Regions from separate parts of the Klebsiella quasipneumoniae subsp. quasipneumoniae genome, predicted to be linked through region 1. Evidence: predicted binding sites of a transcription regulator. Region 1 holds the regulator's gene; the other holds the start of a gene.

What was found. The regulator ArgR, encoded in region 1, controls arginine synthesis, uptake and breakdown. The targets are predictions, from matches to a motif close to ANTGAATAAAAATACANT.
Positions count from the first base shown of each region.
Region 2: a site for ArgR is predicted at 1,617-1,634, ahead of argA (amino-acid N-acetyltransferase). Genes of this name have one in related genera too.

Region 1 covers NZ_CP084876.1:501,884-510,910, forward strand. The annotation lists gene aaeA (p-hydroxybenzoic acid efflux pump subunit AaeA) at 1-676, shown strand, start outside; gene aaeB (p-hydroxybenzoic acid efflux pump subunit AaeB) at 682-2,649, shown strand; gene LGM20_RS02435 (barstar family protein) at 2,729-3,004, shown strand; gene yhcN-B (DUF1471 family stress response protein YhcN-B) at 3,055-3,321, opposite strand; gene yhcN (peroxide/acid stress response protein YhcN) at 3,421-3,684, opposite strand; gene argR (transcriptional regulator ArgR) at 4,059-4,529, opposite strand; gene mdh (malate dehydrogenase) at 4,944-5,882, shown strand; gene LGM20_RS02460 (GntR family transcriptional regulator) at 6,014-6,643, shown strand; gene LGM20_RS02465 (GntR family transcriptional regulator) at 6,630-7,295, shown strand; gene LGM20_RS02470 (SLC13 family permease) at 7,507-8,775, shown strand; gene ttdA (L(+)-tartrate dehydratase subunit alpha) at 8,808-9,027, shown strand, end outside.
Region 2 covers NZ_CP084876.1:947,455-956,481, reverse strand. The annotation lists gene cobD (threonine-phosphate decarboxylase CobD) at 1-169, opposite strand, end outside; gene amiC (N-acetylmuramoyl-L-alanine amidase AmiC) at 187-1,440, opposite strand; gene argA (amino-acid N-acetyltransferase) at 1,667-2,998, shown strand; gene recD (exodeoxyribonuclease V subunit alpha) at 3,207-5,051, opposite strand; gene recB (exodeoxyribonuclease V subunit beta) at 5,048-8,584, opposite strand; gene ptrA (pitrilysin) at 8,581-9,027, opposite strand, start outside.

The DNA.
Region 1 (9,027 bases):
GCTGGCGCAGGCGGAAGCCGATGTCGCCTACTACCAGACCTTAGCCCAGGAAAAACGTGTCGAAGCCGGTCGGCGTAATAAGCTTGGCGTCCAGGCGATGTCGCGGGAAGAGATTGACCAGGCGAACAACGTGCTGCAGACCGTTGAGCATCAGCTGGCGAAAGCGGTGGCCAGCCGCGACCTGGCCAGACTGGACCTGCAGCGCACAGAGATTCGCGCCCCCGCGGATGGCTGGGTGACCAACCTTAACGTCTATACCGGGGAATTTATCACCCGCGGCTCCACGGCGGTGGCGCTGGTGAAAGAGAATACATTTTACGTCATGGCCTATCTGGAAGAGACCAAACTGGAAGGCGTCCGCCCTGGATACCGGGCGGAAATTACCCCGCTTGGCAGCAGCAAAACCATTAAAGGCACGGTGGACAGTATCGCTGCGGGGGTAACCAACGCCAGCAGCAGCAGCGACTCGAAAGGGATGGCTTCGGTGGATTCCAACCTTGAATGGGTGCGTCTGGCGCAGCGTGTGCCGGTTCGTATTCGCCTTGACCACCAGCAGGGGAATCTGTGGCCATCGGGCACGACGGCGACGGTGGTGATCACCGGTAAAGAAGACCGTGATACCAGCCAGGCCAACTTCTTCCAGAAACTGGCTATGCGCCTGCGCGAATTCGGTTAATCGCTATGGGGACATATACTATTGCTCCCCAGCATCTCCGCTTTGCTATTAAGCTTGCATGCGCGGTGGTGTTGGCGCTGTTCGTCGGCTTCCATTTTCAGCTCGAAACGCCGCGCTGGGCGGTGCTGACCGCGGCGATTGTCGCCGCTGGCCCGGCCTTTGCCGCCGGGGGAGAGCCGTACTCCGGCGCGATCCGCTATCGCGGCATGTTGCGTATTGCCGGGACCTTTATTGGCTGTATTGCGGCGCTGGTCATCATCATCCTGATGATCCGCGCCCCTCTGCTGATGATGCTGGTCTGCTGCCTGTGGGCCGGGTTTTGTACCTGGGTTTCGTCGCTGGTCAAGGTCGAAAACTCCTATGCCTGGGGGCTGGCCGGATACACCGCGCTGATTATCATTATTACCATCCACACCGATCCGATGCTGGCGCCGCAGTTTGCCGTTGAGCGCTGCAGCGAAATCGTCATCGGGATTGTCAGCGCCATCGTCGCCGATCTGCTGTTCTCCCCGCGTTCGATTAAAAAAGAGATCGACCTTGAACTGGATAACCTGCTGATTGCGCAGTATAAGCTGATGCAGTTATGCGTTGCGCACGGCGAAAAAGATGAAGTGGATCAGGCCTGGGGAGCGCTGGTGCGTCGCACCACGGCGCTGGAAGGAATGCGCAGTAACCTGATTATGGAGTCCTCTCGCTGGGCTAAGGCGAATCAACGCCTGAAGGCGATCAATACCCTCTCGCTAACGCTTATCACCCAGGCTTGCGAAACCTACCTGATTCAGAACTCGCGCCCGGAAATGGTGACGGACGACTACCGCGAGCTGTTCGCTGAGCCGGTTGAGACGGTGCAGGATGTTCACCAGCAGCTGAAGCGTATGCGTCGCTTCCTGACCTGGAAAGGCGAGCATAATACGCCGGTCACCATCTACAGCTGGGTAGGCGCAGCCACCCGTTACCTGCTGCTTAAGCGTGGCGTGGTGGGCAACACCAAAATCAGCCGCATCGAAGACGGTGTATTGCGCGGCGAAACGGTGGTTAAAGTGGAGTCCGCCGAGCGTCACCACGCGATGGTGAACTTCTGGCGTACCTCTGTCTCCTGTATCCTTGGGACGTTGTTCTGGCTGTGGACGGGCTGGACCTCAGGCAGCGGCGCAATGGTGATGATTGCCGTGGTTACCGCGCTGGCGATGCGCTTGCCTAACCCGCGAATGGTGGCGATAGACTTTCTCTACGGTACTCTGGCGGCGTTACCGCTGGGTACCCTGTACTTTCTGGTGATCATGCCGGCGACGCAGCAGAGTATGCTGTTGCTTTGTATCAGCCTGGCGGCGATGGCGTTTTTTATCGGTATCGAAGTGCAGAAAAGGCGCCTCGGATCGCTGGGGGCGCTGGCGAGCACCATCAACATTCTGGTGCTGGATAACCCGATGCAGTTCCAGTTCAGTCAGTTCCTCGATAGCGCGCTGGGGCAGATCGTCGGTTGTTTCCTCGCCCTGATGGTTATTCTCATTGTCAGGGATAACTCCCGGGCAAGAACCGGTCGGGTGCTGCTGAACCAGTTTGTCTCCGCGGCGGTCTCTTCGCTGACCACCAACTCGGCGCGTCGCAAAGAGAATCATCTGCCCGCGCTCTATCAGCAGCTGTTTTTATTGCTCAACAAATTCCCTGGCGATGTCGCCCGTTTCCGTCTGGCGTTGACGTTAATCATTGCCCACCAGCGCCTGCGCGATGCGCCCGTGCCGGTGAATGAGGATCTGTCGGCGTTCCATCGCCAGCTGCGACGTACCGCGGATCATGTGATCTCCGCCGGGAGCGATGATAAGCGTCGGCGCTACTTTACCCGGCTGCTGGCGGAGCTTGATGTTTATCAGGAGAAGCTGCGGGTCTGGGAGGCTTCGCCGCAGGTGACCGAGCCGGTACGGCGACTGGTTGAGATGTTGCACAAGTACCAGCATGTGCTGACCAGCAGTTAACCCATAAACCGACGCCCAGGCGTCGGTTTTTTTATCGCTATACTTAACGGCGACAGGAAGAGAAGCGGGAGGGGCTGCCATGACCACCTATACGTTTGATTTTGACGAAATCGCCGAGCAACAGGATTTCTACCGGGAGTTTTCCCGCACCTTCGAGCTGGCACAGGATAAGGTCAACAACCTTGATTCGCTATGGGACGCGGTGACCGGTGGGCTGCTGCCGCTGCCGCTGGACATTGAGTTCATCCATTTAAATGACAAGCAGCGTCGGCGCTTTGGGGCGTTAATTTTATTATTTGATGAAGCAGAGGAAGAGCTGGAGGGGGAGTTACGTTTTAACGCCCGGCAGGCATAAAAAAGCCCCCGGCAGGCGGGGGCAAGTCGTCGAAATAAGACGACGAGGGTTTATTTGTACAGCTCAGCGGTGGCGTGCCAGCTATCGCCGGTACGTGCTTCAATAATACGGTAGCTGCTGGCGCCTTCTTTCTCGGCTTTAGCGGCCAGTTCCTGACGCATGTCCATTGGCGCACTACCTACCTGGGAAACCGAGATGGTGCCCATGGACTGCAGGTTCTGGGCTTGCTCAGCGTTCACTTGCTGAACGGCCGCGCTAGCGCCGAAAGAGAGAAGAGAAGCCAGGCCAAGGGATGCGATGATCATTGCGCGTTTCATAATCTTTACTCCAGTCTTTGTTTTGCCGCGGCGGGGCGATGAATGAGGCCGGGCCGCGGTAGAGAATTTTTGTCGGGTTAATCGTTGACGATCTAAAACTTATTTATACAGCTCAGCAGTGGCATGCCAGTGGTCGCCAGTGCGGGCTTCGATAATGCGGTAAGAAGAAGCCCCTTCTTCCTGCGCTTTTTTGTTCAGCATTTCATGCATATCCATCGGGGAAGAGGCTACCGCGCCGACGGAAACTGTACCGATGGCCTCGCGGCCCTGGGCTTGCTCGCTGTTGATAACATCAGCGGCGAAAGCGCCAAACGACATGACGGACAGGATGCTGAGAGCTGCTACAGTGGTTTTGATTTTCATGATGTTCACCTCGTCGAATCTTTTTGTTGAGGGTCTTTGTTTCGTGACCCTCATCACAAAAACAAGTATACACTAATCACCAAAAATATTAATACCATGCTAATTGTTTTGCGCGTTAATAGTTACAATAAATTGCGCTTTTTATAACCGATAAGAATTAAAAATGACGAGTCACAGACAGAGATAAGTTTTATTTCTAATAAAATCATAAATGTATACGATTTTGATCTTTCGTGCGTTTTAGGCGTTTCCCTTACGTAAAAGAACGTATAGACAGGCTAAATCACACGAAATGTTAAATTTTTGTTGAGTTGAAAGGGGGGGAGGGAGAGAAGAGGGGGAATCACCCTCTGACGGTTGCCAGAGGGGAATGCTCAGAGTTCCTGTTCGAACAGCACCAGGATAGCGTCGTGCAGATCTTTCACTGTGAAACCGCGCGCTGGCGTGGTGAAGATGGTGTCATCCCCGGCGATGCTGCCAAGAATACCTTCCGCCTTGCCCAGCGAGTCGAGAAGACGGGCGATCAGCTGCGCTGCCCCGGGGCTGGTGTGAATCACCACGACGGCATCGTTATAATCGATATCCAGCACCAGATTTTTCAGCGGGCTGGAGGTGGTCGGCACGCCAAGCTCGGCAGGCAGGCAATAGACCATTTCCATTTTGGCGTTACGGGTACGAACCGCGCCAAATTTGGTGAGCATGCGGGAAACCTTCGATTGGTTGATATTCTCGAAGCCTTCTTCCTGCAGCGCCTGGACGATCTCTCCCTGCGAGCTGAATTTCTCTTCTTTAAGCAGCGCTTTAAACGCTTTAACCAGTTCTTCTTGTTTTGCCGAACTTCGCATAAGTCACCCAGATTATGGTGGTAAAATCGACATCATTATGCATAACCGTGAATTTTTATGCAAATAATCCGCGAGGGGATAGGTAAATAATGTTATGAAGGGGGCATATTTTAGCAAAAAAACCGTATAAGGAACATGTTCTCATCACAACGCTTAAAGGCATGTAAAAGTAAATGAAATGTTATTGAGTTGGTGTTGTTTTGCGCAACTGGCTGGGTGTATTGTAACCAATAGTCGATCCGGTACTTCGCTTTGCTGGATGGTCAGTCAGGAAGCATAAAGTGCGCCGCTGTTCTATTGCTACGCACAATAATGCATTCTTCAGCCATAATCATTGTAATTGTTCATCTTGTGAATTAAGGTCCAGGCGACGGAATAACGAAAGACTAAATTAACCATAATAAGGAGTTTAGGATGAAAGTTGCAGTCCTTGGCGCTGCCGGTGGTATCGGCCAGGCGCTTGCCCTACTACTTAAGACCCAACTGCCTTCAGGTTCAGAGCTCTCGTTGTACGACATCGCTCCGGTTACGCCGGGCGTGGCGGTAGATCTAAGTCATATCCCCACAGATGTAAAAATTAAAGGATTTTCCGGTGAAGATGCTACCCCGGCGCTGGAAGGCGCTGATGTGGTGCTGATCTCCGCGGGCGTAGCGCGTAAGCCCGGCATGGATCGTTCCGACCTGTTTAATGTGAATGCGGGTATCGTTAAGAACCTCGTGCAGCAGATAGCCAAAACCTGCCCGCAGGCCTGCATCGGCATTATTACCAACCCGGTGAACACCACCGTGGCCATCGCCGCCGAAGTGCTGAAAAAAGCCGGCGTGTACGATAAAAACAAACTGTTCGGCGTGACTACGCTGGACATCATCCGCTCCAATACCTTTGTGGCGGAGCTGAAAGGTCAATCGGCAACCGAGGTGGAAGTCCCGGTTATTGGCGGTCACTCCGGGGTCACCATTCTGCCTTTACTGTCGCAGATCCCGGGCGTCAGCTTTAGCGATCAGGAAGTGGCCGATCTGACTAAACGCATTCAAAACGCCGGTACCGAGGTCGTGGAAGCGAAAGCGGGCGGCGGGTCGGCGACCTTGTCGATGGGTCAGGCGGCTGCGCGCTTTGGCCTTTCTCTGGTTCGCGCCATGCAGGGAGAAAAAGGCGTAGTGGAGTGCGCCTACGTGGAAGGCGACGGCCAGTATGCGCGTTTCTTCTCTCAGCCGCTCCTGCTGGGGAAGAATGGCGTAGAAGAGCGTCAGTCTATCGGCAAACTCAGCGCCTTTGAGCAGCAGGCGCTGGAAGGCATGCTGGACACCCTGAAGAAAGATATCGCGCTCGGCGAAGACTTCGTCAACAAGTAACCTCGCACGCTCAAAAAAGCCGGAACTGTTGTTCCGGCTTTTTATTACCTCACTTTTCGCCCCAATGCGCCAGCGGTCGGGCAAATCTGCTAAAATCCCCCGCGTTGTAAGCCACCAGCCATGAGGACAGCGTGAAAAAGATCGAAAGAAAACAGACCCGGGACCAAATCGCGCAGATGATTCGTTATCAGATCCTCTCCGGCGCCATGAAACCCGGGGAGGAATTGACTCAGGAGAACATCGCAGAACAGCTGGGACTTTCACGTATGCCGGTTAGGGAAGCGCTACAGTCCCTTGAACAGGAAGGATTTCTGGTGCGCTTGCCTAACCGACATATGCAGGTCTCCACGCTGGCCGTCGAGGACGTGAGCCATATTTTTCGCGTTATCGCGGTGATGGCTGCGGAACTATTTGCCCTCGTGCCGGCGAATCAGGGGGAATTACTTCGCGTACGCGCGCAGGAGCTGGCATGTGCTGGTGATAACGCCGGTGAACTGGCGTTTCATCAGTTGCTGATTTCCTATCTTGATAACCGCTATCTGGCAAAGGCGTATCAGCAATTTTTGGACGGTTATATTTCCTATGTCATTCTGTACCTGAAAGAGGATGGCCAGGAGTCGGCGCAGATCCTGAGCGAACTGGCGAGCGCCATTGGCCAGGGTGAAGGCGAAAAAATTGCTCAGGCAACACAGCGTTATTTCCTTATCCTTGCGGAGATAATGCGTCAACATATGAAGGATTGGGAAAGTGCAGAAGCCTAAATTAGGGAAAATTAAGCTTCTTTCCGCGAAGGAGCAGGTGGCGGCGGTTTTGCGTAAAGCGATCCTTTCGCGGGATTTAGTGGAAGGGCAGGAAATTACCCTTGAAGGGATTGCCAAAATGGTTGGCGTTTCCAGCATGCCGGTACGTGAAGCGTTTCAGATTTTAGCCGCTGATGGCCTGATTCAAGTGCGGCCGAATAAAGGTGCGGTGGTGCTGGGGATTAATGAGCAGACTATCCGCGAGCATTACGAAATTCGCGCCGTACTGGAAAGTGAAGCGGTGGCGAAAGCTTCTCACCCAGGGACCGATATTACACGCATCGCTCAGGTTCACTATGCCGCAGAGAAGGCGCTGGCAGACAATAATTCTGCTGAATATTCCGACCTGAATCAGGCCTTCCACATGGAGATCTGGAACGCGGCGGGAAATGAAAAAATGAAGATGCTGCTCTGCAACATGTGGAACGGACTCTCGATGGGGCACAAGGTGACCGAAGAAGAGTACGCCATCATTTCCATTCGTGAACATAAAGCGATCTTACAAGCGCTTGAGCAGCATAACGAAGCGCTGGCCCGCCAGCGAATGCATGAGCATATCATCCGCTCGATGGAGAATATGCTCACGCGTTACCTGCCCGATCCGGCACCCTGACCGGTTCGATCGCCAGCGAATGGCTGGCGTTTGTTGTATTTATCAACATTATTAATTCCTCCTCGTGACGATCTGCGCAGGATCTTGATGCAGATCTCATTGCGCGATCATTCCACAAAAACGCATTGACTTACTTTTTGCATGGGAATAATTTCTCCCTCGTCAATATTGGATACAATATCATATATCATTGATAGGAAAAATTATAAGTATGGAACCGATTACCATCACCCTATGTTTGCTGGTGTTCGCTATCGTCATGTTTATCTGGGAGAAGGTGCCGCTGGCAGTGACTTCCATGGTGGTTTGCGTGGCGTTAGTGGTCACTGGCGTATTGGATCTAAAGCAGGCCTTTGCCGGTTTTATCGACAGCAACGTCATTCTCTTTGTCGCCATGTTTATTGTTGGCGGGGCGTTATTTGAGACCGGGATGGCCAATAAAGTCGGTGGGGTGATCACTCACTTCGCCAAAACTGAGAAGCAGCTGATCTTCACCATTATGGTGGTGGTTGGCGTGATGTCAGGTTTTCTCTCGAATACCGGTACGGCAGCCGTATTGATCCCGGTCGTGATTGGCGTGGCCGCCAAATCGGGATTTACCCGCTCGCGTCTGCTGATGCCGCTGGTGTTTGCTGCCGCGCTGGGCGGCAACCTGTCGCTGATTGGCGCTCCGGGCAACCTGATCGCACAATCGGCCCTGCAGAAGATCGGTAGCGGTTTCGGCTTCTTTGAGTATGCGAAAGTGGGCCTACCAATGCTGGTCTGCGGCATCCTCTATTTCCTGACCATCGGCTATAAGTTCCTGCCCAATAACCCGAACAGCGGTGAAGTGGGCAGCGTCGGCGAACAGCGTGATTACAGTCATGTTCCGCGCTGGAAGCAGATCCTGTCCCTGGTCGTACTGATCGCCACGATCCTCGGCATGATTTTCGAAAAACAGACCGGCATTAGACTGGCGGTGGCGGGCTGTATTGGTGCCCTGTTACTGGTTGTTACCGGGGTTCTGACGGAAAAGCAAGCTTACAAAGCCATTGATTCACAGACTATTTTTATCTTCGGCGGCACCCTGGCGCTGGCAAAGGCGCTGGAAATGACCGGGGCGGGCAAGCTGGTGGCTGACCAGGTTATCGGTCTGCTGGGCAACAACTCCTCGCCGTTCATGCTGCTGGTGGTGGTTTTTATCCTCTCCGTGGTGATGACCAACTTTATGTCCAATACCGCCACCGTCGCGCTATTGGTGCCAGTGAGCCTGTCTATTGCCGCCGGTATGGGGGCCGATCCGCGTGCGGTGCTGATGGCGACGGTGATTGGTAGCTCCTGCGCCTATGCGACGCCGATCGGTATGCCCGCCAATATGATGGTGCTGTCGGCCGGGGGCTATAAGTTCGTCGATTACGCCAAGTCCGGCATCCCTCTGATTATCGTTTCCACCATTGTCAGCCTGATCCTGCTGCCAATCCTTTTCCCTTTTCATCCGTAACTTACGGACGCTGTTCTGACTAAGGAGCCTTTATGAGCAAAAGTGAACAGATATCCCGCATGACCGACATTATGGCCAGATTTGTGGGATATACCGGCAAAGTATTGCCTGATGACGTCACGGCAAAACTAAAAGAGTTGCATAAGAAAGAGACCAGCCAGCTGGCGGATGTCATCTTCACCACCATGATTGAAAACCAGCGACTGGCGAAAGAGCTGGATCGTCCCTCCTGCCAGGATACCGGCGTGATCC
Region 2 (9,027 bases), 450 kb from region 1:
GATAGCGCTCGGCGCAGCCGAGGTTATCGACGATCGCCTGCCTGAGCGAGGCAGGCATTCCCAGCGGATTGATGTTGGCGCTAAAATCCAGCAGCTCGTTGGGGGCAATGCCCAGCAGGGCGGCGGCCTCGCGGATATTGCCGCCATGGGCGCTTTTCAGTAAGGCCATATCCTTTTCCTGTGTGGTTATCCACGCCGGGCCAGCGTCGCGCCGTCGGCGAAGTACGCTTTAATCCCGGCAAGGATCGACTCGGCCACCTCCTGCTGGAATTTGGCCGTTTTCAGCTTCCGCTCCTCTTCCACGTTACTGATAAACGCCGTCTCCACCAGAATGGAGGGGATATCGGGCGCCTTGAGCACCGCAAAGCCCGCCTGTTCTACCCGATTTTTGTGCAGATTATTGATGTTACCCATTTTCTCCAGCACCGCCTTACCAAATTTGAGGCTGTCGGCGATGGTGAGGGACTGCACCATATCGAACATGGTGTGGTCGACATAGCGATCGCCGCTCTTGCTGACCCCACCGATCAGATCCGAGGCGTTCTGCGTCTGGGCGAGATATTTTGCCGCGGTACTGGTGGCTCCCTTGGTGGAGAGCGCAAACACCGAGGAGCCGCTGGGCTGGCGGCTGGTAAAGGCGTCGGCGTGAATCGATACGAACAGGTCGGCGCGCTGCTTCTGCGCCTTGGCGACACGCACCTTCAACGGGATAAACACGTCTTCGTTGCGGGTCATATAGGCCTTCATATTGCCTTCTTTGTCGATCAGCGCCCGCAGGCGACGGGCAATCTGCAGCACCACGTCTTTCTCGCGGGTGCGATACTTGCCCACGGCGCCCGAATCTTCGCCGCCGTGGCCGGGATCGAGCATAATGACAATCGGCCGATCGCGCCCGGCTTTGCCCGGCTGCGGCCCGCTTTGCGCCGGCGGTACCTGACGCTGCAGATCGCCTTTGTTGTAATCCTCGAGCAGCGCCAGCAGCGGATCCTGCACATCGGTGGCGTTGGCGGGGTAAAGATCCATCACCAGACGCTCTTTAAAGCCGGCCACCGGCGCAAGGGCAAACAGCTGCGGCTTAACGTTCTGCTTGAGCTCGAAGACCATGCGCACGGTTTGCGGATCAAACTGGCCCACGCGGGCGGACTTAATAAAGGGATCGTCATCGCGGATCTGCCCCCCCATGCCTTTCAGCACCGAGTTCAGATTAACCCCTTCCAGATCCACCACCACCCGTTCCGGATTACTGAGGGCAAACTGCCGGTATTTCAGCACATGATTCGATTCCACCGTGACGCGCGTGTAGGTCGATGCAGGCCAGACGCGAACGGCAACCACCCGCGCGGCGGCGGCCAGCCCAACGGGGCTCACGCTCATTAACCACATGGCGCCCGCGCCCTGCAGCAGACGGCGACGGCTTAATCCAGAGTTGTTTCCCGACATGCCACTCCCAAGCAATAAAACGCATTTATACCCAAAACAAACAGATTGACCAGAAACTTTAACGAAAGGCATATAACCTGTCATCTATAAAAGGGTAAACATTCATTGACACCCTGCGCCGGGTCACATGTTTTTCAGGGCTTAGCCTCAAATTGGGGCTTGCGTTTAACGGCAAAACAGAATAAAAATACAATAATTACGAATAATCATGCATTGAGGGTTTGTCATGGTGAAGGAACGTCGCACTGAACTGGTAGAAGGATTCCGCCATTCTGTTCCCTATATTAATGCCCATCGGGGAAAAACGTTTGTCATCATGCTGGGCGGCGAAGCCATTGAGCATGAAAATTTCTCAAATATTGTCAATGACATAGGGTTATTGCATAGCCTGGGCATTCGCCTGGTGGTGGTCTATGGCGCCCGCCCGCAGATTGACGCTAACCTCGCCGAGCACCATCACGAGCCGGTCTATCATAAGCAGACGCGAGTGACTGACGCCAAAACGCTGGAGCTGGTTAAGCAGGCGGCGGGTATGCTGCAGCTGGAGATCACCGCCCGCCTGTCGATGAGCCTCAACAACACCCCGCTGCAGGGAGCCCATATCAACGTCGTCAGCGGCAACTTTATCATTGCCCAGCCGCTGGGCGTTGATGACGGCGTTGATTATTGCCACAGCGGCCGCATTCGCCGCATTGACGAAGAGGCGATTCATCGCCAGCTCGACAGCGGCGCCATTGTGCTGATGGGGCCGGTCGCGGTGTCGGTTACCGGCGAAAGCTTTAACCTGACTTCGGAAGAGATCGCCACCCAGTTGGCCATCAAGCTGAAAGCAGAGAAAATGATCGGCTTCTGTTCTTCGCAAGGGGTTTACAACCAGGCCGGGGAAATTGTCTCCGAACTGTTCCCCAATGAAGCGCAGGCCCGCGTCGAAGAGCTGGAAGCGGACGAAGATTATAACTCCGGTACCGTGCGCTTCCTGCGCGGGGCCGTGAAGGCCTGCCGCAGCGGCGTGCGGCGCTGCCATCTGATCAGCTATCAGGAAAATGGCGCGCTGCTGCAGGAGCTATTCTCACGCGACGGCATCGGCACCCAGATCGTCATGGAGAGCGCAGAGCAAATCCGTCGGGCGACCATCAACGATATCGGCGGTATTCTCGAGCTGATAAGCCCGCTGGAACAGCAGGGCATCCTGGTGCGCCGCTCCCGCGAGCAGCTGGAGATGGAGATCGACAAATTCACTATTATTCAGCGCGATAACACCACTATCGCCTGCGCCGCCCTTTATCCTTTCCCGGAAGAGAAGATCGGCGAAATGGCCTGCGTGGCGGTGCATCCGGATTACCGGAGCTCGTCGCGGGGAGAGGTGCTGCTGGAGCGTATTGCCGCCCAGGCCAGACAGATGGGGCTGAGCAAGCTGTTTGTGTTAACCACCCGCAGCATCCACTGGTTCCAGGAGCGCGGCTTCACGCCGGTGGATATCGATCTGCTGCCGGAGAGTAAAAAGCAGATGTATAACTATCAGCGCCGGTCGAAGGTGCTGATGGTCGACCTCGCTTAAGCCCTTCTTCGCTGTTGCTAACGGCCCGGGATAACACGGCGTTTATCGCTCCCCGGGCCTGTCCCCTGCTACGCCTGGCCGGCACGCTGTCTGCGGCTCGCGGGTAGAATTCTGCTTTTCGCGTAGACCCTTTACCTCGCTGGCTCACCGATATGCGCCCAGCCGTCGAGGAGCGTCGTCACGCTACCCGTCGCCCAAACGCGGCATCTCAGGGGGCTTTGTGCCCGGCGAAGATCTCCGTCAGGCCGCTTCGCCGCTCGGTTCGCGTCACAATGGCCTGGGAGAGCACCTGCTCGTCGGCATAGAGCGACAACCGCTGTTTCGCGCGGGTGATCGCGGTGTAGACCAGTTCGCGCGTCACCAGCGGGACGCTGCGCGCCGGCAGGATCAGCGCCGCATGGTCGAACTCCGATCCCTGCGATTTATGCACGGTCATCGCCCAGGCGGTATCATGCTCCGGCAGGCGGCTCGGCTGCACCGACTTGATGGCGCCGTCGGGCATCAGGAACCACACCCTCAGCTCGCCGTTGCGCTCCAGCGCTATCCCGATATCGCCATTAAACAGTCCCAGCGCGCTGTCGTTGCGCGCGATCATAATCGGCCGGCCGTCATACCAGCGGGAGTGGCGCGGCAGGGCGATCGCCCGCTGACGGTTAAGCCGCTGCTCCAGCCGCTCATTGACGCCGCTCACGCCGTACGGCCCTTCCCGCAGCGCGCACAGCAGCTGAAATTCGCTGAAGGCGGCCAGCATCGCCTGCGGTTCCGCCCGCTCGCGGCGCAGCTGCAGGTAGCGCTCATAGCCCTGCTGTGCCGCGCCGAGCATGGCTTCGTACTCTTCGGTCGTGCTGAGGGGATGAAGCGCGATATCGTCAAACGGCTGGCGCAGCGTGGCCTTCACCTCCGCGCGCGCGCCAGCGTTCACCGCCCGCGCCAGGCTCCCAATGCCGGAGTGACTGCCGAAGCGATAGCTCTTTTGCAGCAGGCACAAGCTATCTCTCAGCGCGCCAGCGATAGCCCCCTCGCCTGCCGGTACCGGCGAACCGGTCAACCGGGTCAGCTCCTGCGCCCGCGCGGCGGTATAGCCCGAACTCGCCCAGGCGCAGATATCCCCCAGCACCGCCCCCGCTTCCACGGAGGCCAGCTGGTCGCGATCGCCGAGGAAGATCACCCGCCCGTGAGCCGGCAGCGCGTCGATGAGCCGCGACATCATCGGCAGGTCGATCATCGAGGCTTCATCCACCACCAGCACGTCCAGATGCAGCGGGTTGCCGGCGTGATAGCGCATGCGCTGGCTGCCGGGCTGGGCGCCCAGCAGACGGTGCAGCGTGCTGGCCTCGGTGGGAATCAACGCTTTCTGCGCGTCGGTCAGCGGCAGTTTTCTCAACGCCGCGCCCAGCGATTCGGTCAGGCGCGCCGCCGCTTTCCCCGTCGGCGCCGCCAGGCGAATACGACAGCGCGGACTGTCTTCAATCTGGATTAGCGCCGCCAGAAGTTTGGCCACGGTGGTGGTCTTCCCGGTCCCGGGACCGCCGGAGATCACCGAGATGCGGCGGGTCAGCGCCACCGCTGCGGCCACTTTTTGCCAGTCGGTTTCGCCGGTGGCAGGGAACAGAGCGTTCAGGGTTGACGCCAGCCGGGCCTCATCCATCTCCAGCACCCGGTTGGCTTCGTTGAAGAAGCGGGCGACGGTCAGCTCGTTGCGCCACATCCGGTTCAGATAGAGCCGGTCGCCGCATAAGATCATCGGCGCCGGGGCATCGCCGCCGCTCACCGCCGACGAAGCGAGCAGCATCGCGGGCCAGTCTTCCGGCGCGCCGGCTTCGGCCAGCAGCCGATCGCGGATTTCCCCCGCTTTCCCGCCGAGCGCCTCGTCGCCGCTCAGCCGCGAGAGCGGCAGGCATACGTGCCCCTCGCCGGCGTCCCGGCTCAGCAAGGCCGCCGCCAGCTTGACCGCCGGCGGGTCGTTTTGCGCCACCATCAGGGCAAACTGGACGTCCAGCGGCCGCAGCAGACGCTGCTCCACCGCCACCAGCAGTAGTTGTTCGAAAGTCATGAGGCCTCCTCCTGAGTTTCTCCGGCAAAAAGCTGATCCAGACCGTCAATCAGCGGTCGCACCGGCCGGGTGGTGAAGATCCCTTGCCCCCCCTCCTGCCCGTCCATGCCGCGCAGGAAGAGATAAATCACGCCGCCGAAGTGGCGGTCATAGTCGTAATCGGCCAGCCGGTGGCGCAGATAGCGGTGGAGCGCCAGGCTGTACAGCTGATACTGCAGATCGTAGCGGTGAGCCCGCATCGCCTGCTCCATCGCGGGCCGGGTATAGGCCTCGCGATCTTCCCCCAGCCAGTTCGATTTGTAATCCAGCAGGTAATAGCGGCCTTCGTGGCGGAAGACCAGATCGATAAAGCCCTTCAGCATACCGCGCACCTGACGGAAATCCAGCGGCGGCGTGTCGGCGGAAAGGGGATCGTACTGGCGGATAAGCGCGTCAAGGCGCTCCGCCGTCAGCAGCTGGGCGATGGGCAGGTAAAATGCCATCTCCACCTGTTTATCCCGCGCCGCAAGCTGATTGAGCGCGATATCCGGCCCCGGCAGACGGGTCTTCAGCACGCCCCCCAGCCAGTCGGTCAGCACCGGCGCCCACTGCGCGTCAAACCCGCTCAGCTGCAGTTTCTCCGCCATCCACCCGTCCGGCACCGGCTGGGTAAAGTCCAGCTCCTCAAACAGACTGTGCAGGAAGGTTCCCGGCGCGGCGCCGCGCGGAAACTGGTGCGGGGTCAGCTGCGGATCTTCCACGACTTCGCCGACGCCGGCGGCATCGACATCCAGACGCGGCAGCAGATCCTGTCCGCCGCTGAAACCATGCTGCTGCAGCCCGGAATAGCTGGTCACCCGCCAGTCGTCGGCGATGCGGCGCTGCAGCTCGCGCGCCGACAGCGGGGGAATGCTCGCCGCCGGCGCCTGCCACGGGGTCAGATCCAGCTCGCCAGGTCTCTGTAATGCAATATCGCCATGGCAGAAGTCCGCTAAACGCGCGGCCAGCCCGGCGGCATCCATGGCTTCGCCCGCCTGCAGCAGCCGCCCGAGGGCGCTCAGATGAAAATCGCTGTTGCCGGACTTTCGACTGCTGAGGGGCGCCACGCCAAGGCTGCAGTGCCAGACCGCGCGGGTGAGAGCGACGTACAGCAGGCGCAGATCTTCCGCCAGCCGTTCCGCCTCCGCCAGCTCGAGGCTGGCCTCATCCTGGCCCAGATCCAGTACCGCCGCGAACGTCTCGCGATCGTGATAGAACGCCTGGTCCTGTTTGCGAAACCGGGCGATAAACGGCAGCCAGACCAGGGGATATTCCAGTCCTTTTGACTTGTGAATAGTGACGATTTGCACGAGGTGCTTATCGCTTTCGAGACGCATCTGCTGGCTGGCGGCGTTGCTGTCCGGCTCGGCGATATGCTGTGTCAGCCAGCGCACCAGGGCATGCTCGCTTTCCAGCTGGCTGGCCGCCTCCTGCAGCAATTCGCTGATGTGCAGTATGTCGGTTAAGCGCCGCTCGCCGCCCCGGGTCGCCAGCAGGTTCTCGGCGATGTGCCGGGCCGTCATCAGCGCCCGCAGCATCGGCATCACCCCGCGCTGACGCCAGATCTGGCGGTATTCGCTGAACTCCTCCACCAGCGCGTCCCACGCCTGCTCATCCTGGTTGAGGTTTTCAATATCCAGCGCGGTCAGGCCAAACATTGAGGTCGCCAACGCGCTGCGCAGGGTATTTTCCCGCTCCGGGGACAACACCGCCTGCAACAGCCAGAGCAGCTCCTGGGCCTCCAGCGTCTCAAAAACGCTGTCGCGGTTGGAGAGGTAGACCGAGGGGATGCCCAGCGTCTGGAGCGCTTCACGCACCTGCGCCGCCTCCAGCCGGTTGCGCACCAGCACGGTAATATCCGAAGCCTGCACCGGGCGCGAGGTTTCCCCACGCCACAGCCGTGCGCGCCCCTGCTGACCGGCGCTCAGCCAGTCGCGGATCTGCGTGGCGCAGAGCTGGGCCATAAACGTCTGATAATCGCCGGCGCCAACGGTGTCGCCGGGCATCAGCCAGACGTTCATCGCCGGGACATCCGCTGCGTCAACGGTAAAGCGCAGCCCCTGGTTCTTCGCCGCCGACTTCACCGGCAGGAACGGTATCTCGCGAAACATGAAGGGGTTATCGCTGAGGCTGAACAGCCGGTTAACGCTGCCCACCATGCCAGGGGAGGAGCGCCAGTTGGTGTCAAGCGTGTAGTGCGCGGCAACGTCGCCGCGCGCTTTCATATAGGTAAAGATATCGGCGCCGCGAAAAGCGTAGATGGCCTGCTTCGGATCGCCGATCAGCAACAGCGCCGTCTCCGGACGCTGGCGCCAGATACGGCGGAAAATCCGGTACTGCTGGGGGTCGGTATCCTGAAACTCATCGATCATCGCCACCGGAAAACGCTGGCGAATGGCGCTGGCCAGCGCCTCGCCGCTGTCGCCGCGCAGCGCCTCGTCAAGCCGGCTGAGCATGTCGTCAAACCCCAGCTCGCCGCGGCGGCGCTTTTCGCGCGCGACCGCATCACGGATCTCGACCATCGCTCTCGCCAGCACCAGATCGGTGAGCGTCAGCGACGAGGCCAGCAGCGATTCGACGGCGCTAAACAGAGGATGCACGGGCGGTTCGCCACCGGCTTTGGTACGCTCAAGCAGAAACGACTGGGCAAATTTCTCCAGCGCGTCGGGCAACTGATAGCTCAACGTCTCTTCCTGCGCCCAGGCGGTCACTTTCTCAAGCCATTTGCCCTGGTTGCCGCGATTGAACTTCCGCCGGTCAAGGCCGGAATCTTCAAGCACGCCTTCGATCTCCCCCACCTGCTCGCGCCACTGCTGCTTGAGCGAGTCAATGCGGCCGATGATTTGCTGATGGCGTTCGGCCAGCGTCTCGTCGGCGGCTGGCGGCGACTTGAGCTGCGGCGCTTCGCCCTGCAGCCAGCGGTCAAGGGACTTCAGCAGGTCGCGCGGCCCTTTCCAGACGTCATGGATCACCGCCGCGATATCGCGGGTCAGTGGATAACAGTGACGGCGCCAGAAGTCGGCGCAGGCCTGATAGCGCAGGCGGGATTCATCCTCGATCAGCTGCTGCTCGAACAGCATGCCCGACTCGAAGGCGTTAAGGCTCAGCATCCGCTGGCAAAAACCGTGGATGGTGAACACCGCCGCCTCGTCCATCTGCCGTTCGGCCAACAGCAGGGTCTTCGCGGCATCGTCTTTATCGGCGATCTCCGCCAGCAGCGCGCTGTAGAGCGGGTTGTCGGATTCACCGCGCATACAGGCGATGCGCAGTTCATGGATGTTGCTGCGGATACGTCCGCGCAGCTCTTCGGTCGCCGCCTCGGTAAAGGTCACCACCAGCAGCTCTTCAACGCTGATGGCGCGGGGATAGGCGGCCTCGCCGCCCAGCCCCAGCAGCAGCCGCAGATACAGCGCGGCGATGGTAAAGGTTTTTCCGGTGCCCGCAGAGGCTTCTATCAGGCGCTCGCCCCTCAAGGGCAAGCGCAGGGGATCCAAAGACTCAGCGGTGTCGGTCATTCATTCTCTCGCATCAGGGGTAAGGATTGCTGCAATGCGCTGACGTTTTCCCACACTTTGCCGCCTGCCGGCTGGGCGTAGTCCGCTTTGCCATTCTGGCTACCGGAAATCTGGGACAATATCGTCATGCCCTGCGGATCCACCACCGTCTGATGGAAGAAATCGGCAAGTTTTTGCGGCGTCAGCAGTTTAATCTGAGCCACTACTTTATCACGTGAATCAAAACGCATATTACCGCGATCGAAATCTTTGCTCAGTTTCGATGCCTCTTCGCCCAGCGTCTGCGGCGCCTGCAGCATCTGGCTTATCACCGCCTGCTGAAGTTGGGCAAACTCTTCCGGCTTCATCGCCCGCAGCTTCGCCTCCGCGGTGGGGAAGAAGGCCTGGAACCGCTGCCAGAGGAAAGCCGGCTGCTTATCGCTACTCTGCAGCAGGAAGCCCAT